4 regions of the Nonomuraea sp. NPDC048881 genome follow, and region 1 is predicted to be linked to each of the others. Evidence: riboswitches for the same ligand, from Rfam matches in the RefSeq annotation. Region 1 holds a riboswitch; each other region holds the start of a gene.

What was found. Region 1 has a riboswitch for cyclic di-AMP ahead of AB0C33_RS33485 (hypothetical protein). Riboswitches for the same ligand answer to the same signal wherever they lie in the genome.
Region 2: it holds a riboswitch for cyclic di-AMP, as region 1 does, so the genes downstream of both, AB0C33_RS17355 (C40 family peptidase) here and AB0C33_RS33485 (hypothetical protein) in region 1, are expected to answer to the same signal.
Region 3: it holds a riboswitch for cyclic di-AMP, as region 1 does, so the genes downstream of both, AB0C33_RS27675 (CHAP domain-containing protein) here and AB0C33_RS33485 (hypothetical protein) in region 1, are expected to answer to the same signal.
Region 4: it holds a riboswitch for cyclic di-AMP, as region 1 does, so the genes downstream of both, AB0C33_RS24185 (NlpC/P60 family protein) here and AB0C33_RS33485 (hypothetical protein) in region 1, are expected to answer to the same signal.

The regions. Positions count from the first base shown of each region.
Region 1 covers NZ_JBEZGC010000011.1:10,615-17,790, reverse strand. Annotated here, with positions in the region: gene AB0C33_RS33495 (amidohydrolase family protein) at 1-433, opposite strand, end outside; gene sigJ (RNA polymerase sigma factor SigJ) at 584-1,492, shown strand; gene AB0C33_RS33485 (hypothetical protein) at 1,508-2,485, opposite strand; cyclic di-AMP (ydaO/yuaA leader) riboswitch at 2,491-2,629, opposite strand; gene galT (galactose-1-phosphate uridylyltransferase) at 2,698-3,768, opposite strand; gene AB0C33_RS33475 (DeoR/GlpR family DNA-binding transcription regulator) at 3,765-4,544, opposite strand; gene AB0C33_RS33470 (TrpB-like pyridoxal phosphate-dependent enzyme) at 4,799-6,109, opposite strand; gene AB0C33_RS33465 (HAD family phosphatase) at 6,205-6,843, shown strand; gene AB0C33_RS33460 (uridine kinase) at 6,797-7,176, opposite strand, start outside.
Region 2 covers NZ_JBEZGC010000004.1:468,511-475,686, reverse strand. Annotated here, with positions in the region: gene AB0C33_RS17375 (histidine kinase) at 1-1,025, shown strand, start outside; gene AB0C33_RS17370 (response regulator transcription factor) at 1,066-1,767, shown strand; gene AB0C33_RS17365 (DUF2306 domain-containing protein) at 1,740-2,375, opposite strand; gene AB0C33_RS17360 (NAD(P)-dependent alcohol dehydrogenase) at 2,557-3,549, shown strand; gene AB0C33_RS17355 (C40 family peptidase) at 3,533-4,096, opposite strand; cyclic di-AMP (ydaO/yuaA leader) riboswitch at 4,127-4,286, opposite strand; gene AB0C33_RS17350 (3-isopropylmalate dehydrogenase) at 4,386-5,432, shown strand; gene AB0C33_RS17345 (branched-chain amino acid aminotransferase) at 5,633-6,730, shown strand; gene AB0C33_RS17340 (Uma2 family endonuclease) at 6,753-7,176, opposite strand, start outside.
Region 3 covers NZ_JBEZGC010000008.1:104,469-111,644, reverse strand. Annotated here, with positions in the region: gene AB0C33_RS27705 (extracellular solute-binding protein) at 1-19, opposite strand, end outside; partial or broken gene AB0C33_RS27700 (IS5/IS1182 family transposase) at 533-827, shown strand; gene AB0C33_RS27695 (hypothetical protein) at 856-1,371, opposite strand; gene AB0C33_RS27690 (RNA polymerase sigma factor) at 1,547-2,815, opposite strand; gene AB0C33_RS27685 (YciI family protein) at 2,861-3,298, opposite strand; gene AB0C33_RS27680 (methyltransferase) at 3,454-4,272, shown strand; gene AB0C33_RS27675 (CHAP domain-containing protein) at 4,328-5,023, opposite strand; cyclic di-AMP (ydaO/yuaA leader) riboswitch at 5,037-5,174, opposite strand; gene AB0C33_RS27670 (Gfo/Idh/MocA family oxidoreductase) at 5,292-6,245, opposite strand; gene AB0C33_RS27665 (aldo/keto reductase) at 6,265-7,086, opposite strand.
Region 4 covers NZ_JBEZGC010000006.1:445,695-452,870, reverse strand. Annotated here, with positions in the region: gene AB0C33_RS24205 (Lsr2 family protein) at 1-284, opposite strand, end outside; gene AB0C33_RS24200 (RDD family protein) at 810-1,298, opposite strand; gene AB0C33_RS24195 (RDD family protein) at 1,405-3,006, opposite strand; gene AB0C33_RS24190 (amino-acid N-acetyltransferase) at 3,092-3,661, opposite strand; cyclic di-AMP (ydaO/yuaA leader) riboswitch at 3,949-4,100, shown strand; gene AB0C33_RS24185 (NlpC/P60 family protein) at 4,107-5,150, shown strand; gene AB0C33_RS24180 (LuxR C-terminal-related transcriptional regulator) at 5,238-5,450, opposite strand; gene AB0C33_RS24175 (cytochrome P450) at 5,729-6,832, shown strand; gene AB0C33_RS24170 (helix-turn-helix domain-containing protein) at 6,822-7,176, opposite strand, start outside.

The DNA.
Region 1 (7,176 bases):
CCGGGTCGGAGACGAAGTCGATCGCCGTGACGTCGAGCCCGTCCAGGACGGTGCCCGCCAGGGCCGTCAGCAACTGGGTCGGGTGCCCGCCCGGAGCGGTGGCCAGCGTGCCGGCGCTGCGCAGGTCGGCCACGTCGTCGTTCTCGGCGGCCAGCCGCCGCTGCCCGGCGAGGATCTGCGGCAGGCAGAACATGTCGAGCTCGGTGGTGACCCCGTACCGCAGGGCCTGGGCCAGGCTGCCGTCGAACACGTGGGTGTGCGCGTCGATCAGGCCGGGCAGCAGCGTCCTGCCCGTGCCGTCCACCTCGGCGTCGGCCAGGTGGCCCGCGCCGCTGCCGACAGCGGCGATCAGGCCGTCCTCGATCATCACGTCGGCCGTCGCGACGGTCTGCTCGCCGTCGAACACCCTGACGTCGCGGATCAATGTACGCATCGAAGCTCTCCCTTGTGAGTCGTGACGCCACCACAGAGGGGCAACCGGCCGGGAACTGTGACATGAGTGGCATAGATCACGCTTGATGCCTTCATGTCACAATCGCCACGCGTCGGGACTCTTCGGTTACGACAGACGAGGAGGCACGCCATGACACCGACCCCGCGGCACCCCGCCGACGCCGCCACCGAGCAGTTCCTCGGCTACCGGGAACTGCTGTTCTCCGTGGTCTACAACATGCTCGGCAGCGTCGCCGACACCGAGGACGTGCTGCAGGAGGCGTGGCTGGCCTGGTCCGCCCGGCACCGCAGGCCGGACGCCGGACCGGTGGAGAACGTCCGGGCCTACCTGGTGCGGATCGCGGTGAACCAGGCGCTCGCCCGGCGGGCGGACCTGAGCCGCCGGCAGGAGACCTACGTCGGCCCCTGGCTGCCGGAACCGCTGGTCACGGCCCCCGACAACACCGGAGGCGCCGCCGAGAGCGGGGAGTCGTTGTCGATGGCGGTGCTGGTCGTGCTGGAGACCCTGTCACCGCTGGAACGAGCGGTCTTCGTGCTGCACGAGGTGTTCGGATTCAGCCACCCGGAGACGGCCGACATCCTCGGGCGCACGCCCGCGGCGGTCCGGCAGCTCGCGGCCCGCGCGCGCCGCCACGTCCACGCGCGCCGTCCTCGTCACCGGACCCAGCCCGACGTCCACGCCGAGGTGACCGAGCGGTTCGCCGCGGCCGCCCTCGGCGGTGACCTGCGGGCCCTGCTGGAGGTGCTGGCGCCGGAGGTGACCTTGTGGACCGACGGCGGCGGCAAGGGACCGGCCACCAGCCTGCATCCGGTCCACGGCCGGGACCAGGTGGCGGCGCTGTTCATGTCCGTCGCCGCGACGCTGACCCCGGGCGCGGTGGACCTGCGTTACCGGCGGGTGGCCGGCGACCCGTGCGCGCTCGTCTTCTCCGGTGACGGGCCGCTGGCCGTGGTCGTCGTCGATCTCACGCCCGAGGGCGACCGGATCGCCGCCGTCTACTCCGTCACCAACCCCGACAAGCTCACCGGCATCCGCTGAGCTGCCGGTCCGCGGCTAGTTCATCGAGATGTGCACGTGGTCGTAGTGGTTCTCGGTGATGCTGCCGCGGTCGGACATCGAGCGCCAGCCCGAGCCCTGGTTGATGCGCTGCTTCCAGATCACGTACTTGACGCCCAGCTTGGCCTTGTTCTTCAGCGCCCAGTCGGCCAGCCGGTCGCCGAGGGCGTTGTTGACGGCGCTCGGCATGGTGCCGCCCGTGCTCATCATGAAGTCGCAGGCCCGGCCGAGCGGGTGCTCGCCGCTGGAGCCGGACCGGAAGCAGCCCACCTCGTACGGCAGCGAGAAGTTCTTCTGCACCTGCGCGCGCATCAGCCGGGTGCGCGGCGTGATGTTGTCCGAGCCGGCCGGCAGCTCGGGCGCCCAGCTCCCGTCGGACTTCTTGCCCGGCCCGAACGGCACCAGGTCCTGGAGCTTCTTCTTGATGTCGTCGATGACGTCCTGGGCGTCGTCGCGCTGCTCGGCCACCTCCGCCGTGCCCGCCTTCAGCTCCGTCGCGAGCGCGGCGGCGGCCGTGGCGGCCTTCTTCTGGTCGTCGCGGGCCTTGGCCACGCTGTCCACGACCGCCTGCTGCTCGGCGGTGAGCTGTTCGAGCACGGCCGCGCCGCCGCCGTCCGGGGTCATCATGAACGCCGGCAGGGAGGTGTCGCCGTTCTGGTAGCGCAGCCGGGCGATCTCGGCGACCCGCTGCTCGGCCGTGGCCAGCGCCTGCTCGGCGGCGGTGAGCCGCTGCTGGGCCGTGGTGGCGGCCTGCTGGGCCTTGGCCAGCTCGACCCGCTTGAGGTTGTACGTCTCGATGAGCTTGTCGACCTTGCGGTTGAGCTCCTTGAGCTGGGCCCGCAGCTGCGCCTCGGACGGCTTGGGCGCGGCCGCCACGGCGGCTGCCCCGGAGACCGAGGCGGCGGCCGGATGGACGAGCAGGGCGGTGGCGGTGATGAGACCGACGGCAAGACTCGCGGGGGACGAAGCCGCCACGTGGTTGTTCCTCTCCCTCTGCCGGCCGGGTTAGCTGACGGGTTCGGGCACGGGAGCAGTCCCTACCACTTGCGCGGATTCACCCCGGATGCGATGGGTCCCCGGCTCCCGGGCAACACGCCCGGGATTAGGCATACAACGACCGTTATGGCCGATGTCTAACGGGATATTAGTGGTAGATCACGAGTCATGCGACTTTAATGAGAAACCAATTAGTGATCAATTCGTGATCGCAACATGCGTGCCGCCTCCTCCGGCAGCACGTCGTTGACGAAGGCCCCCATGGCCGACTCCGAGCCCGCCAGGTACTTCAGCTTCCCGGGCGCCCGCCTGATGCTGAACAGCTCCAGGCGCAGGTAGGCCAGCTCGCGGCCGTACCGCACCGGCGCCTGGTGCCAGGCCGAGATGTACGGCATCGCGACCCCGAACAGCGCGTCGAGCGCCCGCAGCACCGAGGTGTACAGCGGCGCGAACGCGGCCCGCTCCTCCTCCGACAGCGCCGCCAGGTCGGGCACCTGCCGGTGCGGATACACGTGCACCTCGAACGGCCAGCGCGCGGCGGCCGGCACGAACGCCGTCCAGAGCTCGTTGGCGGCCACCACCCGCGTGCCGGCGGCCTGCTCGGCGGCCAGCACGTCGGCGAACAGGTTGCCGCCCGTGTGCCGAGAGGCGGCCCCCAGCTGGAGCTTGGTGCGCGGGGTCACGTAGGGATAGGCGTAGATCTGCCCGTGCGGGTGGGGGAGCGTGATGCCGATCTCCTCGCCCCGGTTCTCGAAGCAGAACACCTGTTCGACGCCCTCCATGCCGGACAGCTCCGCCGTGCGGTCGGCCCACGCCTCCATGACCAGCCTGACCTGCGCATTGGAGAGCCTGGAGAAGGAGGAGGAGTGGTCGGAGGTGAAGCACACCACCTCACAACGTCCGACACCCGGCCGCACCTCACTCAGGCCGCCGACATCCCCGTAAGTCCCAAAATTTCCGGAGAAAGAGGGGAAGCGGTTCTCGAACACCACCACGTCATAGTCATGGGCCGGGATCTCCGACGCCCGCGTGGCGGACGACGGGCACAACGGGCACTCGTCGGCCGGCGGCAGGAACGTCCGCGTCTGCCGGTGGCCGGCGATCGCGATCCACTCCTCGGTCAGCGGGTCGTAGCGCAGCTCGGAGGCCACCGGCCGCGGATCGAGCGGCCGCCGGTCGATCGCGCTCCGGTCGGCGTCGTCGCGCCGGTCGAAGTAGATCAGCTCTCGGCCGTCTGCCAGGTGGGTGATGGTGCGCTTCAAGGCGTGCCCTCCGCGATGATCAGTTCTCCGGCCCGTTCGGCCAGCTCGGTGCGTGCTTCCTCGGGCAGCCCCGCGTCGCTGATGACCACGTCGGCCTCGGTCAGCTCGGCGATCGTGCTGATGCCGACCGTGTTCCATTTGGTGTGGTCGGCGGGGACCACCAGCCGGTGCGCCGCGGCCACCAGCTCCCTGTCGGTCTCGGACTCCAGCAGGTTGGGCGTGGTGAACCCGGCGCGCAGGCTCATGCCGTGCACCCCGAGGAAGAGCGTGTCCACGTGCAGGCGGCGGATGGCCGCCACCGCCACGGGGCCGACGAGCGCGTCGGAGGGCGTGCGCACGCCGCCGGTCAGCACGACCGTGCGGTCGGCGCGCGGGTTGCGGTGGAAGACCTCGGCGACGGGGATCGAGTTGGTGATCACGGTCAGCTCGGCCACCGCGACGAGGTGGTGGGCCAGCGCCCACGTGGTGGTGCCGGCGGAGAGGGCCACGGCGGTGCCCGGCCGTACGAGGGTGGCCGCGTGCCGCGCGATGGCCTCCTTCTCCTGCTGCTGGCGGGCGGACTTGGCGGTGAAGCCGGGCTCCTCGGTCGAGCCGGGGCCGAGGGCCGTCGCGCCGCCGTGGACCTTCTCCAGCAGCCCGCGCTCGGCCAGCACCTCAAGGTCGCGGCGTATCGTCATGTCGGAGACGCCGAGCTCGCGCACGAGGTCGGCCACCCGGACGCCGCCGCTGCTGCGTACGCGTTCGAGGATCGTCTGCTGACGCTGCTGTGCGAGCACGCCCACCCCTTCCAACAGATTCCACCAAATTATGACACGAGTTTGTTGAGGAATGTTAGGTCACGGCGTATCGCTTGTGCGGCCCGCGGGCAGGGGAGACCTTGTAGGTCACGATCCCGACCGTCGGAGGTGAGCCCATGGCGAAACGTGCACGCAAGGGCAGGGCGCGCAAGAAGAAGAAGGCGAACCACGGGAAGCGCCCGAACGCGAACTGAACACGGGTGGCCGCGGATCTCGCGGCCACCCGTGTCATCTCAGCCGGGCAGCTCGGTGAGCGCCTGGTCGAGGCGCTCCTGCGGAAGCGAGTAGTCCTCCAGTTCGCCGGCCAGGTGGCGGTCGTAGGCGGCCAGGTCGAAGTGGCCGTGCCCGCACAGCGCGGTGAGGATCACCTTCTCCTCGCCGCTCTCCTTGCAGCGCAGGGCCTCGGCGATGGTCTCGGCCAGCGCGTGCGTGGGCTCGGGGGCCGGGACGATGCCCTCGGTCCGCGCGAAGCGCACACCCGCCTCAAAACACTCGCTCTGGGTACGGGTCACCGCCTCGAACAGCCCCAGCTCGTACATGTGGGACAGCAGCGGCGCCATGCCGTGATAGCGCAGCCCGCCGGCGTGGATCGGGTCGGGGACGAAGGAGTGCCCGAGGGTGTGCATCTTCAGCAGCGGCGTCAGCCCGGCGGTGTCGCCGAAGTCGTAGGCGTACACGCCGCGGGTGAACGACGGGCAGGCGGCCGGCTCGACCGCCCTGAACCGGGTGCCGATCCGTCCGGCCAGCTTCTCCCGCAGGAAGGGGAAGGTGAGACCGGCGAAGTTGGAGCCGCCGCCGGTGCAGCCGATGACCAGGTCGGGCAGCTCGGGCAGCTGCGCCAGGGCCTCCTCGCCGATCACCGTCTGGTGCATGAGGACGTGGTTGAGCACCGAGCCGAGCGCGTACCGGGCCTCGGGGTTCGCGGCGGCCACCTCGACCGCCTCGCTGATCGCCAGCCCCAGGCTGCCGGGGGAGGCGGGGTCGTCGGCCAGCGCCTTGCTGCCCGCGCCGGTGAGGGGGGAGGGGCTGGGGTGGACGGTGGCGCCGTACACGCGCATGAGCGAGCGCCGGTACGGCTTCTGGTCGTAGGACGCCCGAACCATCCAGATCCGGCATTCGACGTCGAACTGGGCGCAAGCGAACGCCAGGGCCGACCCCCACTGTCCCGCGCCGGTCTCCGTGGTCAGCAGCCGCACGCCCTCCTTGGCGTTGTAGTACGCCTGCGGCACGGCGGTGTTCGCCTTGTGCGACCCGGCCGGTGAGACGCCCTCGTACTTGTAGTAGATGCGGGCCGGCGTGTCGAGGGCCTTCTCCAGCCGGTGCGCCCTGATCAGCGGCGTGGGCCGCCACAGCCGGTAGACGTCGATGACCTCCTTGGGGATGGGCACGTAGCGGTCGCCGCTGACCTCCTGCGCGATGAGCTCCATGGGGAACAGCGGCGCGAGGTCGTCCGGCCCGACGGGACGGCGAGTGCCGGGATGCAGCGGCGGCGGAGGCGGCACGGGAAGATCGGGAACGATGTTGTACCAGTTGCCAGGGATCACCGTTTCAGTTTGAGCCGCCCCTGTGGGCCGTCAAGGGTCTGGACACGGACACGTTCCTTCTTTACCTTGGTTGAATCAGTTCACAGGAGGAGCATATGAAAATCGATGCGGTCGTGTTCGACATCGGCGGGGTGCTGGAGCTGACGCCGTCCCTGGGCGTGACGGCCAGGTGGGAGGAGAAGCTCGGCCTGCCCGCCGGGCACATCGACGCCCAGCTGGAGCCGACCTGGCTGGCCGGGGCGGTCGGCGAGATGACGGAGGAGCAGGCCGGCGCCGAGGTGACCAAGGTGCTCGGCGCGCACGCCGGGGCGTTCATGGACGACGTCTGGACGGAGTACCTCGGCACGCCCAACACCGAGCTCATGGCGTACCTGGGCGCCCTGCGTCCGCGCTACCGCACGGGCCTGGTGAGCAACAGCTTCGTCGGCGCCAGGGAACGCGAGCAGGCCGCGTACGGCTACGCCGGCCTGGTGGACCACATCGTCTACTCGCACGAGGCGGGAGTGCGCAAACCGGATCTGCGCATCTACCTGACGGCCTGCGACGCCCTCGGCGCCGACCCCGCCGCCACGGTGTTCCTCGACGACCACGAGCCGTACGTCGAGGGCGCCCGCGCGGCCGGCCTGCACGCCGTGCGCTTCACCTCGAACGCCCAGGCGGTCGCCGAGCTGGACGCGCTGCTCGGGCTCAGCCGTCCGTCAGCACCGCCGGCCGGTCCGGATGGTCGGCCCTGACCACCACGTCGGCGGCCCGCTGCGGGCGCGCCTCGCGTTCGTACCGCTCGTAGGCCGGCAGCCGCCACCGCTCGTCCTGCGGCGTGCGCCGCGCCAGCGCCCCCGCCGACAGCCACACGTGCACGCTCACCTCGAACGGCAGCCCCCGCCCCAGCAGCAGCGTGCCGTCCACGAGCACCACCCCGCCCGGCGCCAGCTCCCGGTACGGCAGCCGGTACGCGCGATCGATCCCGCTGTCCCACAACGCCGGCAGCACCCGCCCCGAGCCGCCCGGCTCCAAGGGTTCGAGCACCTCGCGCAGCAGGCCCTTGACGTCGAGCCAGTCCTCGTAGA
Region 2 (7,176 bases), on a different contig from region 1:
CGGTGATCGAGGGCGTGCTGCGGCCCGACCTCCGCTGGCCGGTGGTCTCGACGGCCGTCACCGTCGCGCTGATCCCCACGCTGCTGTGGCGCAGGACCAGGCCGCTGCTCATGGTCGCGCTCGTGTTCGGCGCCACGACCATGGCCCCGCTGCTGACTGGCGGCGAGCCGGTGGAGACGTACACGCTGGTGTTCGTCACGATCGTGCTCTACGCGCTGTTCCGGTGGGGTTCCGGGCGCGAGGCCGTGATCGGGATGGCGGCCGGGCTGGTCGCGGTCGGCCTGTCGCTGGTGTCCGGACGCATGGCGCCCGGCGACGTCGTCCCGGCGCTCGGCGTGCTGGTCGCGACCGTCGGGCTGGGCAGCGCCTTCCGCTACCGGGCCGGCGCGCGGCTGCGCGAGCTCGACCAGGTCAAACTGCTCGAACGCGAACAGCTCGCCCGCGACCTGCACGACACCGTCGCCCACCACGTCTCGGCCATGGCCATCCGCGCCCAGGCGGGTCTGGCCACCGCCGCCTCCGAGCCGGGCGCGGCCACCGACGCGTTACGGGTGATCGAGGCCGAGGCGTCGCGCACGCTCGCCGAGATGCGGGCCATGGTCCGGGTGCTGCGCAGGAACGAGCCGGCGGAGCTGACCCCGGGCCGCCACCTCGACGACCTGCGGCGGCTCGCCGGACGCCCGCGCGTCGGCCCGGCGGTCGAGGTGGAGATCGCGGACGGGCTCGGCGACCTGCCGCCCTCGGCCGGCGCGGCGCTCTACCGCATCGCCCAGGAGTCGATCACCAACGCCCGGCGGCACGCCCGTCACGCCACCCACATCACCGTCCGGGTCACCGCCGACGACGCCGCCATACTCCTGACCGTGAGCGACGACGGCGACCGCGCCGGCGGGGTCGCCGCCCCCGGGTACGGCCTGATCGGCATGATCGAACGCGCCGCCCTGCTCGGCGGCACCTGCGAGGCCGGCCCCAACCCCAACCGGGGCTGGACGGTCACCGCCGTCCTGCCGAAGGAGACCGCATGAAGGCCCGGCGGGAGGCCGCGGACGTGCGGAAGGAGGCGGTGTGAGCGACCGGCGGGAGGCCGCGGGAAGCGACCCGGAGGGCACGGCGGCCATCCGGGTGCTGGTCGCCGACGACCAGGAGATCGCGCGTACCGGGCTCAGGATGATCCTCGACGCCCAGCCCGGCATCGAGGTCGTCGGCGAGGCCGGCGACGGCAGGCGGGCCGTCGAGCTGGCCCGCCGCCTGCGCCCCGACGTGTGCCTGTTCGACATCCGCATGCCCGGCCTCGACGGCATCGCGGCCACCCGCGAGCTGGCCGGGCCCGACGTCGCCGACCCCATGGCGGTGGTCGTGATCACCACGTTCGACCTCGACGAGTACGTCTACGCCGCCCTGCGCGCCGGAGCCAGGGGTTTCCTGCTCAAGGACGCCGGCCCGGCGCTGCTCGCCCAGGCGGTGACCGCGGCGGCCGGCGGTGAGGCGCTCATCGCCCCGAGCGTGACCGCGCGCCTGCTGGCCGCGTTCGCCGGAGCCGGGCGTACGGAGGCGCCCGCGCAGCCGGTCGAGGCGCTCACCGGCCGCGAGGAGGAGATCCTGCGCGCCGTGGCCCGCGGCCGGACCAACAGCGAGATCGCCCGCGAGCTGCACATCTCGCTCAGCACGGTCAAGAGCCACGTCGCGAGCCTGATGACCAAGCTCGGCGTGCGCAACCGCGTCGAGATCGCCATGTGGGCCTACGAGACCGACCGCGTACGCACCTGACCTCTGAGGGTTCTGCGGACGACCCACTCGGCCACCGCCAGGTTGATCACCCAGCCCGCGCCGACGAGCAGCGCCCGGCCGAGCTCGCCGGGCGCCCCGAAGGCGGCCAGCCCGAACGCCAGGGTGAACGCCTGCGTGCCCGCGCCGAGCCCGATCGCGTACCCGCGGGTCATCCAGGCGCGATGCCGGGCCACGTCGCGCCGCCGGATCGCGGCCAGGCCGAGCAGGAGGCAGGCGGCCATGGCCGTCCCGAACAGCAGCCGGAAGGCGGCCAGCAACATCCCGTCGCCGGCGGGAAGGTCGGAGAAGAGCGTCAGCCACACCCCCGACAGCGCCGCGACCAGCCCGCACGCCACCAGCACCCGCCCCGCCGCGCGGTGCCACCCCGGCCGCCCGGCCCGGAACCGGGCCTGGAACTGGAACGTGCCGAGGACGCAGAACACCAGGGAAGCCGGGATGTGCAGCAACACCGGCACGGGCATGGCGAAGAAGCGCGCGTTGTCCGCCGTCACGGGGGCGCCGGCGGCCAGTTCGGTCACCCGGATTGCGCCGGCGACCAGCGGGACGACGCTGAGCGCGAGCAGCCCGGCGGGTGCGATCCATCTCATGCCTGAGAGCGTGCCGCCCGCGCCCGTGCCCGGTCATCGCGCGGACGGCCGGTCCTGGTTCGCACCATCGGCGGGCGGGCCGTCGTACTTTCGGCCATCGAGCCGTCGCCTTTCGACCGTTGAGCGTCCGCGCAGGTCACGCCCACACTGGCGGCACATCAGCGGCACGAGGGAGAAAACGATGAAGGCGTACGTCCTGCGCTCGTTCGGCTCGCCCGACCAGCTCGTCCTGACCGACGTCGAGCGGCCCGTGCCGCGCGACGACGAGGTGCTGGTCCGGGTGCGGGCCACGTCCGTGCAGCCCTACGACTGGCACTTCATGCGGGGGGAGCCGTACCTGGCCCGGGTCATGGGCGGCGGGGTCGGGCTGCGCCGGCCGCGCATCGCCGTCCTCGGGGCCGACGTGGCGGGGGAGGTCGAGGCGGCCGGCAAGGACGTCACGCTGTTCCGTCCCGGCGACGAGGTGTACGCGATGTCGCTCGGGGGCGGCTTCGGCGAGTACGTCTGCCTGCGGCAGGGCGAGGTGGCGCCCAGACCGGCGGGCCTGTCGTTCGAGCAGGCGGCGGCGGTGCCGATGGCGGCCAACACCGCGCTGATCGCGCTGCGCGACGAGGGACGCCTCCAGCCGGGCCAGAAGGTGCTGGTCAACGGCGCGTCCGGCGGCGTGGGCACGTTCGCCGTGCAGCTGGCCAAGGCGCTGGGGGCGCACGTCACGGGCGTGTGCAGCGGGCGCAACGCGGACCTGGTCCGCTCGCTCGGCGCGGACGACGTCATCGACCACACCAAGGAGGACTTCGCGGCGTCGGGCCGGCGCTTCGACCTGCTGCTCGACGTGGCGGGCGGCCGCCGGCTGGCGGACTGCCGCCGCGTGCTGACCAGGAAGGGCACGTACGTGCTGGTCGGCGGGCCGGCCGGCCGCTGGGTGCAGCCGGCCGGCCACATGTTCGCCGCGCTCGCGTCGGGGCCCTTCGTCCCGCAGCGGATCGTCAGGGCGGACGTCGTCCGCTGCGGGAGCAACAGGGCGAACCTGCTGACGCTGACCGGGCTGATCGAGCGGGGCGCGGTCACCCCGGTCATCGACCGGACCTTCCCCTTCGGCGAGCTCCCGGCGGCCGTCCGCTACCAGGAGGAGGGGCACGCCCCGGGGAAGGTCGTCGTCACAGGGTCGCGGTGAGCATGGCGGGGGCGGGGGCCTTCTGGAGCTGCTTGTAGTCGGCCCAGCGCTTGACGCCCTTGGGGTCGGGGCGTACCGCGCCGACGAAGGCCTGCCTGCGCCACTGCGACAGGCGTTCCTCCTTCACCACGTCGCCGGTGTGGGGGGAGTGGACCATGTAGCCGGGCTTGGAGATCATGCCGACGTGGCCGAGGCCGCTGAAGAACACCAGGTCGCCTGGCTTGAGGTCCTTCCAGGCGATCTTCCTGGAGAAGGCGCCGTACTGCTCCGCGGCGGTTCTGGGGAGCTCGATGCCGGCGTCCTCGTAGGCTCGGAGCATGAGGCCCGAGCAGTCGTAGCCCCGCTCGCTGGCGCCGCCCCACACGTACGGGGTGCCGCGCTTGTCCATGGCGTATTCGAGGGCGACCTTCCAGGCCGGCTTCGGCACGTGCCGTTCCTGGACCTGTTTCACCTGGGGGCCGGTGAGGGTGATGGAGGGGGTGGGGGCGGCCGGAGCGGCGGGAGCCGCGGGGGCGGCAGGCACGAGACCTGCGGCGCCCGCTGCCACCGCCACAAGGATGGCGATGCTAGACAGGGGACTGTCCTTCCACGTGGCCGACCGGGTTAGCTGACGGGCTCGGGCCTGGAAGTAGCCCTACGGCGGCTCCTCGGGGGGGAGGCGCAGCCGATTCGCCCCGGGGGGAAAGGTGGGTCCCCGGCTCCACGCAGCGGCTGCGTGGATTAGGCTCGTCGGACTCTAACGAAACGGTCAAAAGGTCGCAATCCCCCCAAAACGGATTGTCCGGTTGTTGAGATGATGTGTTCGTCAGCCGAGACGAGCCGGTAAGGTACCGCCCATGGAGTCGCGTAACATCCGCCTGGCCGTCATCCCCGGGGATGGCATCGGCGCCGAGGTCGTAGCCGAAGGGCTCAAGGTCCTGGAGGCCGTGGGCACGAAGATCGAGCCCACCCACTACGACCTGGGCGCAGCCCGCTACCACCGCACCGGCGAGACCCTGCCCGACGCGGTGCTCGAAGAGCTGCGCGGCTACGACGCGATCCTGCTCGGCGCCGTGGGCGACCCCAGCGTGCCGCCCGGCATCCTGGAGCGCGACCTGCTGCTCAAGCTCCGGTTCGAGTTCGACCACTACGTCAACCTGCGGCCGGTCAAGCTGTTCCCCGGCGTCGAGACCGCGCTGGCCGGCGCCACCGCTGAGCACATCGACATGGTCGTCGTCCGCGAGGGCACCGAGGGTCTCTACGCGGGCACCGGCGGCGTCATGCGCCGCGGCACGCCGCACGAGATCGCCACCCAGGAGTCGCTGAACACCGCCCACGGCGTCGAGCGCGTCGTGCGGTACGCCTTCCAGAAGGCTCAGTCGCGGCCCCGCAAGAAGCTCACGCTCGTCCACAAGACGAACGTGCTCACCTTCGCCGGCGACCTCTGGCAGCGCACGGTCAACCGCGTGGCCGCGGAGTTCCCCGACGTCACCACCGACTACAGCCACATCGACGCGGCCTCGATGTTCTTCGTCACCCAGCCCGAGCGCTTCGACGTGATCGTCACCGACAACCTGTTCGGCGACATCATCACCGACCTCGGCGCCGCGATCGCCGGCGGCATCGGCCTGGCGGCCAGCGGCAACATCAACCCCGAGCGCACCTCGCCGAGCATGTTCGAGCCGGTGCACGGCAGCGCGCCCGACATCGCCGGTCAGGGCAAGGCCGACCCGACCGCCACCATCCTGTCCGTGGGCATGCTCCTCGACCACCTCGGCCTGCACGCCGAGGCCGCCAAGGTCGAGCAGGCCGTGGCCGCCGACATCGCCGAGCGGGTGACCGGCCGCGCCGGCCGCACGACCAGCGAGATCGGCGACGACATCGCCGCGCGAGTAGCCGGCTAGGACCGCCTAGCCCCGCACGCGCCTGGCGGTCCGAACACGGACTGCCAGGCGCTTTTTCGCGTTCGCCGGATCTAACCACCCCAACTGCCTCTTGCTATCCCAAATCGCGAGACACTAGGAAGTACGAATACTGCTCGCGGGCAGTAGCTAACAGAATCAGCTTTCGAAGTCGCAGATTCGTAGAGAGAAGGACCTCCGTCATGACCATCGCTCAGAAGCTCAGCTTCGACGTGCAGCATTCCGACCACGCTCGCACCGCGGCCGAGCGGGAGCAGGTACTGGCGAACCCCGGATTCGGGCAGGTCTTCACCGACCACATGATCTCGATCGACTACACCGACGGCGAGGGCTGGCACGACGCCCGGCTCATGCCGTACGGGCCGCTCTCGCTCAACCCCGCGACCTCGGTCTTCCACTATGCGCAGGAGCTGTTCGAGGGACTGAAGGCGTACCGGCAGATCTCCGGCTCGATCGCGACCTTCCGGCCGTACGCGAACGCCGCCCGCTTCAACCGCTCGGCCGAGCGCATGGCCATGCCCGAACTGCCGGAGGAGGCGTTCGTGGAGTCGCTGGAGCTGCTGGTCTCGGCCGACAAGGAGTGGGTGCCGACCACCGAGGGCCACAGCCTCTACCTGCGCCCGTTCATGTTCGCCACGCAGGCCGGGCTCGGCGTCAACTACCCGTCGAAGACCTACAAGTACATGGTGATCGCCTCGCCGGCGGCCTCGTACTTCAGCGGCGGCATCAAGCCCGTCTCGGTCTGGCTGTCCACCGAGTACACGCGCGCCGCGCCCGGCGGCACCGGCTTCGCCAAGTGCGGCGGCAACTACGCCGCCGCCTTCGTCGCCCAGCGCCAGGCCGTCGACAACGGCTGTGACCAGGTCGTCTGGCTCGACGCCCACAAGCACGAGTACGTCGAGGAGATGGGCGGGATGAACCTCTTCTTCGTCTTCGGCAACAAGCTCGTCACTCCGGCGCTCACCGGCACCCTGCTGCCCGGCATCACCCGGGAGTCGATCCTGGAGATGGCCGGCGACCTCGGCCTGGAGACCGAGGAGCGGCTGATCTCGGTGGACGAGTGGGAGTCCGCCTGCGCCTCCGGCGAGCTGACCGAGGTGTTCGCGTGCGGCACCGCCGCCGTGGTCACGCCGGTGGGCTCGGTCAGGGGCGACGACCGCTCCTGGACCATCGCCGACGGCACCCCCGGCCCGGTGACGATGCGGGTGCGCGAGGAGCTCGTCGGCATCCAGTACGGCGCCCGTCCCGACACCCGCAACTGGATCCACAAGATCGGCTAGAGCCGCGCGGACGGCCGGCGTCTCAGGCGCCGGCCTCCGTCAGGGCCGCGGTGTCGACGTGGAGGTTCCACGGGTCGGGCAGGAACACCGGCTCGCCCAGGGAGACGACGTTCTCGCTGCGGTAGCGCCGCCCGCCAGGCCCCCCGAACAGCGTCACCAACCGCTGGAACGGGTCGATCACCAGGTAGAGCGGCACCCCGCCGCGCGCGTACCCGCCCGTCTTGACGAAGTGCACGTCGTACGTCGTGGCCACCGAGACGACGTCCACGAGCAGGATCGTCGAGGCGCCGTGGACGGCGTGCTCCTCGTGCAGCCGCGGCCGGCGCGGGACCACGGCCAGGTCGGGCACGTAGAGATCGTGGCCGGGGCCCAGGTAGACGGTGATGTTCGGCCAGATCTCCCAGCCCCGGACCGCCGCCGCGGCGGCGAGCTGGAACAATGTCCGG
Region 3 (7,176 bases), on a different contig from region 1:
GACGCTTGCTGATCATCATGAGAGACCCCTTCTCGGGTGACTGATGGGAGGTGCACCGCGGCACGCGCTCCGCCGCGGTGGGAGTGTTTGGGAGCGCTCCCACAAAGGGTGCACTTACCGGCTGTGTCCGTCAATCCGCCGAAACGGAACCGTTACCAATCGTGCGTTTTGCCACCCAGAATCAGGATTTAAGGGGATGAAGGGTGTGAAGGGCTGTTTGGGAGCGCTCCCACCTCAAGAGACATCTTTCGTGCCGCATCAAGGGCATGTCGCCCGGACCCTCCAGGCTTGCTCCCGGTCAGGTATGGCTGTCACGGAGCGTGACGATCTTCTGGAGCGTTCCAACGAGTTGACTCGGGGCCCGCCCGCGGCGTCCGGCGCGGCGTCGGCGGCGTCCGGCTGAGTGGCTGCGCGGATAGGGGCGGTTGGGGAGACTGGTGGCAGAGCGGGTACGAGTCCTGGCGATCATGGAATGCGACGTGCTCGGCCACGACGATCCGCACCACTGGACCTGCTGGACGACCTCCGGCCCCTGCCCGACGATATCACCGTGCACCTGGACGCCGGCTACGACTCCGACAAGACCCGCCCCCTGCTTGCCGAACGTGGACTGGACGGCCGGATCGCGCACAAGGGCGAGAAGGCACCGGTCCAGGCAAGCGACAGGTGGCATGGGGAGCGTACCCATGCCTGGCAGAACGCCTTCCAGCGCCTCGCCCGCTGCCACGAACACCACGCAACGGTCATTGCCGCGTTCTTACGCGGCCTGATCCGACGGGCCTGGACAACCCCACCGCTGGGACAACCGGCCCAACCGCCACCCGTGAACACACGCCCGACGGCGCGTCGAGCGGTTCACTGCTCGTCGTCGAGGCCCTCGACGTCGACAGGCTGCCTTCCGTCGAACGTCACGAGGATTCCGTAGGGGTCCGCCAGCCGGAGCCTGCTCTCCGTGAAACGGATTGCCCAGGTTTGGTCGGCCCACACGGTTGCTTCGGGACCTGCCAGTGGCAACTCCGGAAGGTCGAGCCAGCTCAGTTCCTCAGTTGTGAGTTCGAAGTGCGATTCCCGGAGTCGGGTGCGGCAGTACTCCAAAGCTCGGTCGACGAAGACATCGAAGTGGCTCACGACGTCGTGAGCGAAATGGAGGGTGGCCTCTTCTGGCGGGGCGGCCGGCTCGATCACCAGACTCATCCCGGTCTCGACCGCGCCTGCCGGCTCCGGGAAGTAACCGGTCCAGCAGGCCAGCGATGGAGGGCTCTCCATCCTTCTCAACACAACCCCGGCGATACGCACGGTCGCGGGCAGTTTCGCGTCAACGCCAGGCTCTTCAGCGCCCGAGCTTCTCGTGGGGGCGCCGTTGTCGGTCATTGGCTCAGCATAGGTCCAGCCTGGTCACGATGATGATCGACAGCCGAGGCACGTAGCCACTTGCGCCCTCCGCCCCAAGCCCTATTCGCGCGGTCTGTAAGTGCCCGGCCCAGCGGTCGGCCCAGCGGTCGGCAGAGTGCCCGCCACAGCGTCCGGCCTCAGCCTGATGCGGGCCTCAGCAGGCGGCGGCGCGTTCGTGGAGCAGGGCGCGCTCGCGGGAGTTGCGGGTCATCGAGGCCGCCCGTTCGAACTCGGCCCGCGCCTCGCCGCGCCGGCCCAGCCGGAACAGCAGGTCGCCGCGGACGCTCGGCAGCAGGTGGTAACCCTTGAGCGCCGGCTCGTCCACGATCTGGTCGAGCAGGTCGAGGCCCACCGCCGGGCCGTAGGCCATCGACAGCGCCACCGCGCGGTTGAGCTCGACGACGGGGGAGCGGGCCAGCCGGGCCAGCGACTCGTACAGGCCGGCGATGCGCACCCAGTCGGTGTCGCCGGGGTCGAACGCGCGGGCGTGGCAGGCCGCGATCGCGGCCTGCAGCGTGTACGCCCCCGCCACGCCCGCCCCCTCCTCCTCCAGGCTCGCGGCCCGTTCCTCGGCCAGGCTCTCGGCTCGGGCCAGGGCCGCCAGCCCGCGGCCGATGAGCAGCCGGTCCCACCGGGTGCGGTCCTGTTCCAGCAGCAGCACCGGCTCCCCGGACGGGCCCACCCGGGCCGCCGCCCTGGACGCCTGGATCTCCATGAGCGCGACCAGCCCGTGCACCTCGGGTTCGGCGGGCATCAGCCCGGCCAGCACCCGGCCCAGCCGCAGCGCGTCCTCGCACAGGCCGGGCCGCATCCAGTCGTCGCCCGCGGTCGCCGAGTACCCCTCGTTGAAGATCAGGTAGATGACCTCCAGCACGGACGACAGGCGTCCGGCCAGCTCGGCGCCCTGCGGCACCTCGAACGGGACCTTCCGGTCGGCCAGGGTGCGCTTGGCCCGCACGATCCGCTGGGCGGCGGTCGGTTCGGGCACCAGGAACGCGCGGGCGATCTCGTCGGTGCTCAGGCCGCCGAGCACTCGCAGCGTCAGGGCCACCCGCGCCTCCATCGACAGCGCCGGATGGCAGGCGGTGAAGACCAGCCGCAGCAGGTCGTCCTCGATCTCGTCGGGCTCGGGCGGCTCCCCGGCGGTCTCCAGCCGGTGGCCCAGCTCGGCCAGGTTGCGGGACATCCGCTCGTTCCTGCGGATCAGGTCGACGGCGCGGCGCTTGGACACCGTCATCAGCCAGGCGCCCGGGTTGCGTGGCACGCCGGATTCCGGCCACTGCTCCAGGGCCGCGACCAGCGCGTCCTGGGCCAGCTCCTCGGCCAGGCCGACGTCGCGGACCAGCCCGGCCAGGCCGGCGATGAGCCGGGGCGCCTCGATCCGCCAGACCGCCTCGATCGCCCGGTGGGTGTCGGAAGCCATCACCGGCTCATGACACCAGCACCGTCCGGGGTCCGCAAGCCGAGGTCAGCTCTCCCGCCCGCCCAGACGCCGGCGCATGGCCTTCTCCCGCTCGACCTCCGCCGGGTCGGACGAGGCCGCGTCGGGCGCGTCGGAGGCGTCGTACACCCGCCACACGTCCAGGCCGATCCCGTCATAGCCCTCGGGGACGGGCACGCGCATGGCCCATTCCAGAGCCTCCTCCCTGGACTTCACCTGGATCAGCCAGAACCCCGCGATCAGCTCCTTGGCCTCGGCGAACGGGCCGTCGATCACCGTGGCCCGGCCGCCGCTGTAGGCGATCTGCGCGCCCTGCGAGCTCGGGTAGAGCCCCTCGGCGGCCAGCAGCACCCCGGCCTTGGCCAGCGCCTCGTTGTAGGCGTGCATGTTGTCGACGAGCTCCTGGCTGGGCAGCGCCCCGGCCTCGGTCTCCCCGTTGGCCTTGCCGACGATCATGAATTTCATCCTGCCGTCCCTTCCGTCCGCGGCCCCGGGGCGGAGCCGGCCTCGCCGAAGCGTCGAACGGGCGCCGGCCGGATCGACACGCGGGCGCGGACCGTCCGCTTCCAGGGCACCGTACCGGTCGTGCGGCCGGGTGGCCGATGTGCCATCCTCGCCCCATGCACCAACCCGCACAAGACGCCCCCGTCCCCAACCGGGCCCTCTGGGACGAGCGCGCCCGCGTCCACGGCTCCACCTCGGCCGACCGGTTCTACGACGTCGACGCCTTCCTCGCCGGCCGGCAGACCCTCTACCCGCTCGAACGCCGCCTGGCCGGCGACGTCGCCGGCCGGGACCTGCTCCACCTGCAATGCCATTTCGGCCTGGACACGCTGAGCTGGGCACGGCTCGGAGCGCGGGTGACCGGCGTCGACTTCTCCCCGGTGGCGGTCGCGCGCGCCCGCGACCTGGCGGCCAGGGCCGGGCTGGCGGCCACGTTCGTCGAGGCCGACACGCAGCGGCTGCCGGAGTCGCTGGCCGGCGGCTTCGACCTGGCGGTGGCCACGTACGGCGTGTTGTGCTGGATCGGCGACCTGGACGCCTGGATGCGCGGCGCGGCCATGGCGCTGCGGCCGGGCGGGCGGCTGGTGCTGGTCGACCTGCATCCGGCCTACGCGACGGTGTCCTCGCTCGACCCGCTGGTGGCCGACTGGCCCTACGGCGGCGGCCAGGCCCACCGGGAGACGGTGACCGGGACGTACGCCGACGCCGCGGTGGTGACCGAGGCCCACGAGGCGGTCGAGTACCCGCACTCGGTGGGCGAGATCGTCACGGCGGCGGCGCGGGCCGGGTTCACGGTGGCCGAGCTGGGCGAGCACGTCGAGACCGACATGGACCCGCGCGGCCTGCTGGCCGAGGGCGCGGACGGCCGGTACCGGTTCCCCTTCGGGGACTCGCACCTGCCGATCCTGTACTCGCTGCTGGCGGTCCGGCCCTGAGACGCGGCGAGCGCGCGTCCCTCGTACGGGGACGCGCGCTCGGAGCGTGGGGAGGTCAGCTCGCGTACTGCGGGTATCCGTAGCCGACGACCTGCGACTTCGGACGGACGCGCTCCTCGACCTTGCCGTTGCCGGTGTTGCCCTCGATCGTGGAGATCGTGCCGTCCTGGTTGTCCTTGACGACGAAGCCGACGTGCTGGATGGCGTCCAGGCTCTTGCTGCCGCCCCAGGAGAAGAAGACCACCGCGCCGGGCCTGGCCTCGGCGCCCCAGCGGTCGTTGGCGGCGAACCACTTGGCGTGGGCCACGGTCCAGGCGTCCCAGCCGACCTGCGGGCGGGCGCCGGTGTGCTCGCCGACCCAGGAGACGAAGATCGAGCACCAGGGGGCGTTCAGGTACATGGCGCGGGTGCCGCCGTCGCGGGCGATGGTCTCCGCCGCGCGCTGGGAGTCGGCGTACCACTTCTGGAACTTGGTGCCGCCGCCGTAGGCGTTCTCGGAGGTGCCGACCTGGGCCTTGGCCATCGCCAGGACCTGCTGGGCGGTGACGTTGACCTGGGTCTCCTCCGCCTTGCGGGTCTGGGCGGCGGTCTGCGGCGCGACGGCCGAGTGCCCGGCCGCGGCGGCCGGGCCGGCGCTGTCGGCGGCGGCGGCGGTGGCGTGGGCGCCGATGGCGGAGGCGAGGATGGCCGCGCCGAGCGCGGCGTGAGCGTAGGTGATCTTCGGGGCACGGATGGGACGGTGCGTGGCCATCGAGGGCATTGACTCCTTGCTTCCATGCCGCTTACCGGGTTAGCTGACGGGTTCGGACGTGGAAGCTGCCCTACGGCACCGAAGTGCCGATTCACCCCAAAGGACGTGGGTCCCCGGTTCCGCCCGAAGGCGGATTCAGCGGTCACAGGACGATCCTGTGAAATGTCTTGCGATGGTTGGACAAAGCCGGACAAACCGGACGTCTGCCGCGAGATGCCCCACAAGGTAATACATCGGGCAAGAGCAAGGCAAGTGGCTAAAGGTCCAGCTAGGAGAGTTGCGCCCGCGCTTCGGCCAGAAGCCCCATCATGGCAAGGGATTCGTCAAGCGGCATGATCGCGCTCTCCGTGCGGCCCTCGATCGTGGCCGCGCGCACCTCGCGCAGCTCGCCCGCGTAACCGTTGTCGGCCGGGGCGAGCACCAGCTCCTCCGTCTCCATCGACGGCCCCGACAGCAGCACCCGCCGCGGCGCCCAGAACGGCGCCAGGATGTCGGCCCGCATCGACGTGCCCACCACGCTCGCGTCGTTGGCGTGATGGGCCAGCAGCGACACGTCCACCAGGGCCCGCCGCCCGTCCGGGTACAGCAGCAGCCCGCCGGCCTCGGCGTCGACCCCGCTGGGCGCCAGCGAGCCGGCCATGCGCAGCTCCGCGGGCATGCCGAGCAGCAGCTGGGCCAGCCCGAACGGGTAGATCCCCAGGTCGAGCAGGGCCCCGCCGCCCAGCTCCGGCGCCCACAGCCGATGGGCGGGGTCGTAGGGCAGCGCGAAGCCGAACGAGGCCCGCACCGACCGGATCTCGCCGAAGCGCGGATCGGCCGCCACCCGCTGGATGAGCGGGTTGAAGCGCATCCACATGGCCTCCATGAGGAAGACCCCGGCCGCGCGGGCCAGCGCCACCATGCGCTCGGCGTCGGCCACGTCGGCCGCCAGCGGCTTCTCGCACAGCACCGACTTGCCCGCCGCGATGGCCGCCTCGGCCACCTCCAGGTGCTGGGCGTGCGGCGTGGCGACGTAGATCGCGTCGACGGCCGGATCGGCGCACAGGGCCTCGTAGGAGCCGTAGGCCGACTCCGCGCCCAGCTCGTCGGCCAGCGCCCGCGCCCTGAGCGGGCTCCGCGAGCCGACGGCGGCCACCCGCATGCCGGGTTCGGCCACGATGGCCGCTCCCACGGTACGCGCGATGCCGCCGGTCGCCGCTATTCCCCAGGTGAAATCTCGCACGACCGAGATCGTAGAGCGCTCAGGTCAGGTTGAACGAGTCGGGGTCGGGCCCGATCCGCCGCCCCGCGTTCATCGCGCCGATGGCCGCCATGTCCTCGGTGTCGAGGATGAAGTCGAACACGTCGATGTTCTCCTCGATCCTCGACGGCGTGACCGACTTGGGGATCACCACGTTGCCGAGCTGCAGGTGCCAGCGGAGCACGATCTGGGCGGGCGTCTTGCCGTACTTCTCCGACAACACGCGCAGCGCCGGGTCGGCCAGCAGCCCCTTGCCCTGCCCGAGCGGGCTCCACGCCTCGGTCAGGATGCCGTTGGCCTCGTGGAAGGCCCGCATCTCGCGCTGCTGGAAGTACGGGTGGAGCTCGATCTGGTTGATCGACGGCGTGATGTCGGTCTCCTCCATCAGCCGGGTCAGGGTGGCGACCGTGAAGTTGGAGACCCCGATGGCCTTGGCCCGTCCGTCCCGGTAGATCTTCTCCAGCCCCCGCCAGGCCTGCACATACCTGTCCTGCTCCGGGACCGGCCAGTGGATCAGGAAAAGATCTACGTAGTCGAGGCCCAGACGGGCCAGGCTCTCGTCGAAGGCCTGCTCGGCGCGCCCGTGGTCGCAGTTCCACAGCTTGGTGGTGACGAACACCTTCTCCCGTGGCACCCCGGCGGCGCGCACGGCCCGGCCGACGCCCTCCTCGTTCTCGTAGGCGGCGGCGGTGTCGATGTGCCGGTATCCGGCGCGCAGCGCGGCCGTCACCGCGTGCTCGGCGTCGTCGGCAGAGACCTGCCAGACGCCGAAGCCGAGCTGTGGTATCTGCACACCGTCGGTGTTGAGCATCAGCGAGTTCATACCCTCCATTGTTCACGTGTCGTTTCTTGCGGCTTAAGCAGGCCGGGCTACCTTGAGGCGGGTCGTGCAAGGCCATCCACCGGCTGGGGG
Region 4 (7,176 bases), on a different contig from region 1:
CGCTCGCTGACCGGCAGGCCGTGAGCCTTGGCCCACTGCCGGATCTCCGAGCTCTTCTCGCGGCTCATCGCACGGTTGCCGCCGCGACCACGGCGACGGGCGGACACGGCTCCTGCCCTGCGGGCGTGCTGCACGAAAGGCGTGAGTGCGTCCCTCAGCTTCTTGGCGTTAACGTCGCTGAGGTCAATCTCATAGGAGGAGCCGTCAATAGCGAAGCTGACCGTCTCATTGGCCTCGCCCCCATCGAGGTCATCGATGAGAATCTCCTGGATCTGCTTGGCCATCTACGCAATCCTTTCCCGGAGCATTGTTTCATTCGCTCGCCCAAACATATACCCGGAAAGGCGCGGAGACAATTCAGCGCTACGGGGATTCGGCTGACTGGCAGATCAGTTCTGGTTCTCGGCCTGATCCTGGCGGTTTGCCCGTCGCCCGGCGCCCTCCGATCGCAGCAACTTCACCGCGCCAAAGATGAAGGCGCCGCCGACCACGACCGGGGGGATGAGCGCTGACAATACGTCTGTTACGGCTTCCATTCGTCCTCGCCTCCAGGGCTAGCAGGGTTTCGGGGGCGCTAAATACGCATCCCGGCGCGACCTGCGGGACCTGCGGGAGCACGCCGGACGCTCATGACGCCTAGGTGACAACTCACCCGGAACCGACCATAGCCACACACAGTCGCCCTCAGGGAGCAGGGGCACCGACATCCGGCAACCCGGACGTCCCATAGCCTAATGCCAGTCTCTCCAGGCTCCTTACCGGATCAAGGGAAAATTTTGCGAAAAGGCATCTTCCCAGGTGTGGACGCCTCAACGAAGATCTTTTACCACCCGCGTTCCGGCCAGCCTGTCATGCGGCCCGCGCTCCAACGGCTTGTCGATCAGGATGAGCAGCCCGACGCCGAACAGCAGCATTCCGGCCAGCAGATTGACCACCGGAATGCCCATCAGCATGACAGGCCCGGGATAGACCAGGGCCCGTTTCAGCAGGGCGCCACGCGGAAGGTCGTCCGGCGCCAGGCGAATCTTCATGATCGCCTGGCCGAACGTCCGCCGGCGCAGGCAATGGGCCCGCCAGTCATAGGCCGTATAACACAGGCCGGCCAGGAACCAGGCCAAGAGCCCGGGGAGCCGTCCGCCGAACGCCTCGACCATCCCGACAGTCCGGAAGGCGCCCCACAGCGCGATGAACAGAATGTAATAGAAGACCCCGAAGACCAGCGCCTCAATGAAGCGGGCGGCGAGGCGTTCCCACCATTCCGCGGGCACGGCGCCCGGCCACGACGGTGTCCCGGCCATATCCCACCTCACGCGGTCGGCGGTCGTACCCCCCATATTGGTACGCCCCGCACACACAAAACAGAGGCCGGCGGGAAGCCGGCCCCTGTTTTACGCTGACGCGGGATTACTTGATCTTCACGACCACCGTGCCCGCGAACTTGTCCGCGAACGTCTGCTGCAGTGGCTTGTCCCACAGCTGCGAGGCGCCGTTGACCGCGACGCACGCCCAGGCGAGCAGCGGGCCGAGGAAGGGGATCCAGCTCAGGATGTAGCCGCCCCAGGTGACGCCGGCGCGCTTGATCGCCAGGTCGGACGCGAGCCCGCCCGGAGGCAGGGCCTGGCCCACCGGCACGACCTTGATCCCCATGACCATCTTGCCGACCGTCTGGCCGTTCATCTTCGTCAGGAAGAACTCGTAGCACACCCAGACGGCGGTCGTCACGATCGCCGACAGGAGGCCGATGACGAAGCCGGACAGGAGGCCGGAGGTCAGGCCGGTCGTCGAGTCGTAACCGACCGCGAGCAGGCCCAGGATGAGGCTGACCACGAAGTTCACGACGCCGAGGATGACGCCGTCGATGATCCTCGCGACCAGACGCTGCCACCACTCCGCCAGGGGGGCCGGAGCGCCCGGAGGCTGCACGCCGACGGGCTGACCGTAGGGCTGGCCGTAGCCGGGCTGGCCGTAGGGCTGCGACTGCTGCTGCTGGCCGTATGCCTGGCCGTACTGCTGCTGGTCGCCGTACTGCTGGCCGTAACCCTGTTGCTGGTCGCCGTACTGCTGCTGGGCGTAGCCGCCCTGCTGGCCGTACTGGGCGTCCTGGCCGTAGCCCTGCTGCTGCCCGTAGTCGGACTGCGGCTGCTGGCCGTAGCCCTGCTGGCCGTACTGGGCCTCCTGGCCGTAACCCTGCTGCCCCGCGGCGGCCTGCTGGCCGTAGCCGGGCTGGGCGTACTGCTGGCCCGAGGACTGCGGCTGCTGACCGTAGCCCTGCTGGCCCGAGGCGGCCTGCTGGCCGTACTGGGCGTCCTGGCCGTAGCCCTGCTGCTGGCCGTAGTCGGGTAGCGACTGCGGCTGCTGGCCGTACTGCGGCTGCTGGCCGTAGCCCTGCTGGCCCGAGGCGGCCTGCTGGCCGTACTGGGCCTCCTGACCGTAGCCCTGCTGACCGGAGGCGGCCTGCTGACCGTAGCCGGGCTGGGCGTACTGCTGGCCGGGGGCGGGCTGCTGGCCGGAGGCGGGCTGCTGGCCGTAGCCCTGCTGGCCGTACTGGGCTTCCTGGCCGTAGCCGGGCTGCGTGTACTGCTGGCCCGAGGACTGCGGCTGCTGGCCGTAACCCTGCTGACCCGAGGCGGCCTGCTGGCCGTACTGGGCCTCCTGGCCGTAGCCGGGCTGCGTGTACTGCTGGCCCGAGGACTGCGGCTGCTGGCCGTAGCCCTGCTGCTGGCCGTAGCCCTGCTGACCCGGGGCGGCCTGCTGGCCGTACTGGGGCTGCTGGCCGTAGCCCTGCTGCTGGCCGTACTGCTGTGGTTGCTGGCCGTACTGCTGTTGCTGGCCATAGCCCTGTTGCTGCTGCTGACCGTACGGGGGCTGGCCGAAGGCATCGTCCGCCCGGTAGCCGACCACAGTCACGTCCGGGTCGGGCTCGCCGGGCCGACGGCCGTGGTGCTGACCGTACTCGGGGTTCTCGCCGGAATCGTCCTGTGGGTACGGCGGCTGTCCGGTGCTCACCGTGTCACCTCGCTTCGAGTGCGCATGTGGCACGTGTCAGGACACATGCCTGTGCTGCCCAACGTATCGACATAGGTATCAACAATCACCTTTCCAAGTGGTCAAGGTCCGCGTCACCCGATGTCAGATGCAGCAGCATGCGGGTGTTGCCAAGGGTGTTCGGTTTGACGTGTTCCAGATCAAGGAACTCCGCCACACCCTCGTCGTACGAGGCCAGCAACTCGGCGTAGACCTCGGGTGAGACCGGTGTGCCCTGGATGGGGCGGAAACCGTGCCTCGCGAAGAAGTCGACCTCAAAAGTCAGACAGAATACACGCCGCAGCCCCAGATCCTTCGCCTGCCGGACGAGCGCCGAGACGATCCGCCGCCCCACACCCAGCCCCCGGCACGCGGGATCGACGGCCACCGTACGGACCTCGGCGAGGTCCTCCCAGAGCACGTGGAGCGCGCCGCAGCCGACGACCTCCCCGCCGCGCTCGGCCACCCAGAACTCCTGGACGTCCTCGTACAGCGTGACCGTGGCCTTCTCCAGGAGCCGCGGCCCCGCGCCCGCGTAGGTGTCCACGAGACGCCTGATCGCACGCACGTCGGGCGTGCGCGCACGCCTGACCACGACCGCGGTCTCGGGGACTGCCACTTCGGCCACCTGCTCCATGGCTCTCCAGGGTACAGATCTCATTACGGCTCGGCCCTAAATCCCACGTCTCGGGCATCTCATCACATCCCGTGGTCAGATGAACACGAGCCGACTTGGAGCTTTCCTCCAGACCTCAGCACCCCGAATGCTGGACAAAAGGTGCAGAAGCCCGCTTCCGTACGGCTACCCACGAGATCACCTTGTGACCCTTCAGTTGTGAAACCTCTACAGACTCGGCAGTTCCGGTTGAGCGTGAACCCGGAGTGCATTAGTGTCCAGCGACGATGTTCTCCGCGTAATGCGCGCGGAAAGACACGCCCAATTCCCGCAAGGGAAGCCGGGGAACCAACGGCGGCGAGCACCTGGCGCCACCACTTGGGGTGAATCCGACCATCTCGGTAGGGCTGCTCCGGCCCGAACCCGTCAGCTAACCCGGCCGGCGTCGATGAGAGGAGCTCGGTTGGTGAAGCGGACGTTCGACCGCTCGGGGAAGTCCGGGGGCAGGCACGCCCGCCCCCAGGAGCAGGCCAGGCGCGCACGCCGCCTCGGCGTCATCGGCGTGACCGTCGCCGCGATGCTGTTCGCCGTCCCCGTCGGTTCCGCCGCCGCCGACCCGAAGCCGTCGCTCTCCGAGCTCTCCGACCAGGTGGAGAAGCTGCACGAAGAGATCGAGACGCTGGCCGAGCAGTACAACGAGCAGCGCGAACGGCTGAAGGCCGCCCAGAAGGCCAACGACTCCGCCCAGAAGATCCTGGCCACCAGCGAGTCCGATCTGGCCGCCAAGCGCGCCAGGGCCTCGCTGCTCGCCCAGAACGCCTACATCACCGGTGGCCTGGACAAGGCCCTGGCCTTCGCCCAGTCCGGCGACCCCGAGACCTTCCTCGACCGGGCCGCGACCACGTACGCGCTCGAACAGCAGCAGGGCGAGGAGGTCAACCAGCTCGCCAGGGCCATGGAGGCCGCCGAGCGGGCCAGGGCCGGCGCCAAGACCCGCATCGCCGAGGTCCAGAAGATCGTCACCGATCTGGAGAGCAGGCGCTCGAAGATCACCAAGCTGGTCGCCAAGGTCGAGAGCAACCTCTACCGGCGGGCCGTCGGCGAGGCCGGCCGTCCCGGCACCCGGGCCGTGCGCGTCAACCTGCCGGTCATCGGCGACGGCAAGGCCGCCCAGGCCGTCAAGTGGGCCCTCACCCAGCAGCTCAAGCCGTACGTGTGGGGCGCCGAAGGGCCGCGCTCCTACGACTGCTCCGGGCTGGTGATGGCCGCCTACCAGCGCGTGGGCATCTCGCTCCCCCACTACACCGGCGACCAGTGGACGGCCGGCAGGCAGGTCAGCCGCGACCAGCTGCGCCCCGGCGACCTGGTGTTCTTCTACAGCGACCTGCACCACGTCGGCATCTACATCGGCGGCGGCATGATGGTCCACGCTCCGCGGACGGGTGACGTCGTGCGGGTCGCCCCGATCGGCGGGCGGCCGTTCGCCGGCGGCGTGCGCATCGCGGACTGACCCGCGCGCCACTTCGCCCAGCGCCACTTCGCCCAGCGCCACTTCGCCCAGCGTCACTGGATGATGCGCGCCACCTGCTGAGCGCCGCTAGATGAGCTGGCGGCGCGCCGCCCATGCCACGGCCTCGATCGCCGTGGCCACGCCGATGCGGTCGCAGATGCCCCTCAGCCTGCGCCGTACGGTCCGTCCGCTGATATCCAGCCGCCTGCCGACCCGATCGACCGTCACTCCCCTGGCCAGCTCGGCCAGTAACGCCAAATCCGCGTGGCTCAGCTCAACGCCTTCTGTGAGCACATCCACCGGGAGCCCTCCCCCAAACAGCAGAACTCGGACCTTTCAGGCGAAGCAAAGCCGCTCGTCTCGGTGAAGGTAAACGCATCGCGGAAAGGTCGTCAAGCGCGACAATCGGCGCCCTTGACCAGCGCTATTGACATGATCACTTATATGTGACGTACTCCGCATATGTTGGCACGCCGTGGTCCGCTATGAACGGTCCAAACGATCAATTCGGCGGCCCGGTTCCACCTCCGATGAGCGCCACCGACGTGCTGGGTTTTGATCCCTCGGATCCGCAATTTGTGCGCGATCCGTACGTCCGATATCGCGAGCTGCGAGCCGCCGGGCCGATCTTCAGAACGCGCGGCGGGCTGCTCGTCGTGACCACGTACGAGTTGTGCGCGGCCGTGCTGCGCGACCCCGGGTTCGGTCACGGAACGTCCCCTCCCGCGCAGGAAGAGGCAGGTCAGCCCGGCCGGTCGTTCCTGCTCATGGACCCGCCCGATCACACCCGGTTGCGTGCTCTGGTCAGCCGCGCGTTCACGCCGCGCATGGTGGCCCGTCTCAGGCCGCGGATCGAGGAGATCACCGCCGACCTGATCGGGCGGCTGCCGGAGGAGGCGGAGCTGATTTCCGGCTTCGCGTACCCGCTGCCGGTGATGGTGATCAGCGAGATGCTCGGGGTGCCGCCGGAGGACCACGACCGCTTCCGCGGATGGAGCGAGGCCCTTGCCCGCGGACTTGACCCGATGCTGACAGACGCCCTCATGTCGGAAACGGAGCGTTCCAGGAACGAGTTCCGCGACTACTTCCGCCACCTGATCGCGCGGCGGCGCGAGCGTCCCGGCGAGGACCTCCTGAGCGCACTCGCACACGTCGAGGAGCTCACCGAGGCCGAGTTGCTGGCGACCTGCGTGCTGCTGCTCGTGGCCGGCCACGAGACCACCGTCAACCTCATCGCGAACGGCGTGCTGAACCTGCTGCGGCACGACCTGCTGCACCGCGCCGCCGAGCGCCCGAGGGAGGTCGTGGAGGAGGTGCTGCGCTTCGATCCGCCGGTCCAGCTCACCTCCAGGATCGCGCTGGAGGACCGGGAACTCGGCGGGACGCCGGTGCCCGCGGGCTCGGCCGTGCTCGTGCCGATCGGCGCGGCCAATCGCGATCCCGCCGTGTTCGCCGATCCCGACCGGTTCGACCCCGGCCGCGAGCCCGGCCGCCACCTGGCCTTCGGGCTCGGCCTGCACTTCTGCCTGGGCGCGACGCTGGCCAGGATGGAAGGCGAGATCGCGCTGTCGGCGCTGGCCGCGGCGGCGCCGAAGATGGAGGCCGCCGATCCGGAGCCGCCGTACAAGGAGAACGTGGTGCTGCGCGGGCTGGCCCGGCTGCCGGTGCGGCTCAGGCGGTAGCGTCGTAGCGTTCCCTGGCGGCCTCGACGTCCTCGATGTGCTCCTCGGCCCACGCCTTGATGGCGGTGACCAGCGGCATCAGGCTCTGGCCCAGCGGGGTGAGCGCGTAGTCGACGCGCACCGGCACCTGCGGCGTGACGCGGCGCGCCACCAGGCCGTCGCGCTCCAGGCCGCGCAGGGTCTGGGTGAGCATCTTCTGGCTGACCCCCGCGATGCGCCGGGCCAGGTCGCTGTAGCGACGCTCGCCGGAGGCCAGCGAGCTGAGCACCAGCGTGACCCATTTGTCGCTGAGCCGGTCGAGCAGCTTGCGGGAAGGGCATTCGGCGAAGTAGGCGTCGAAGGCG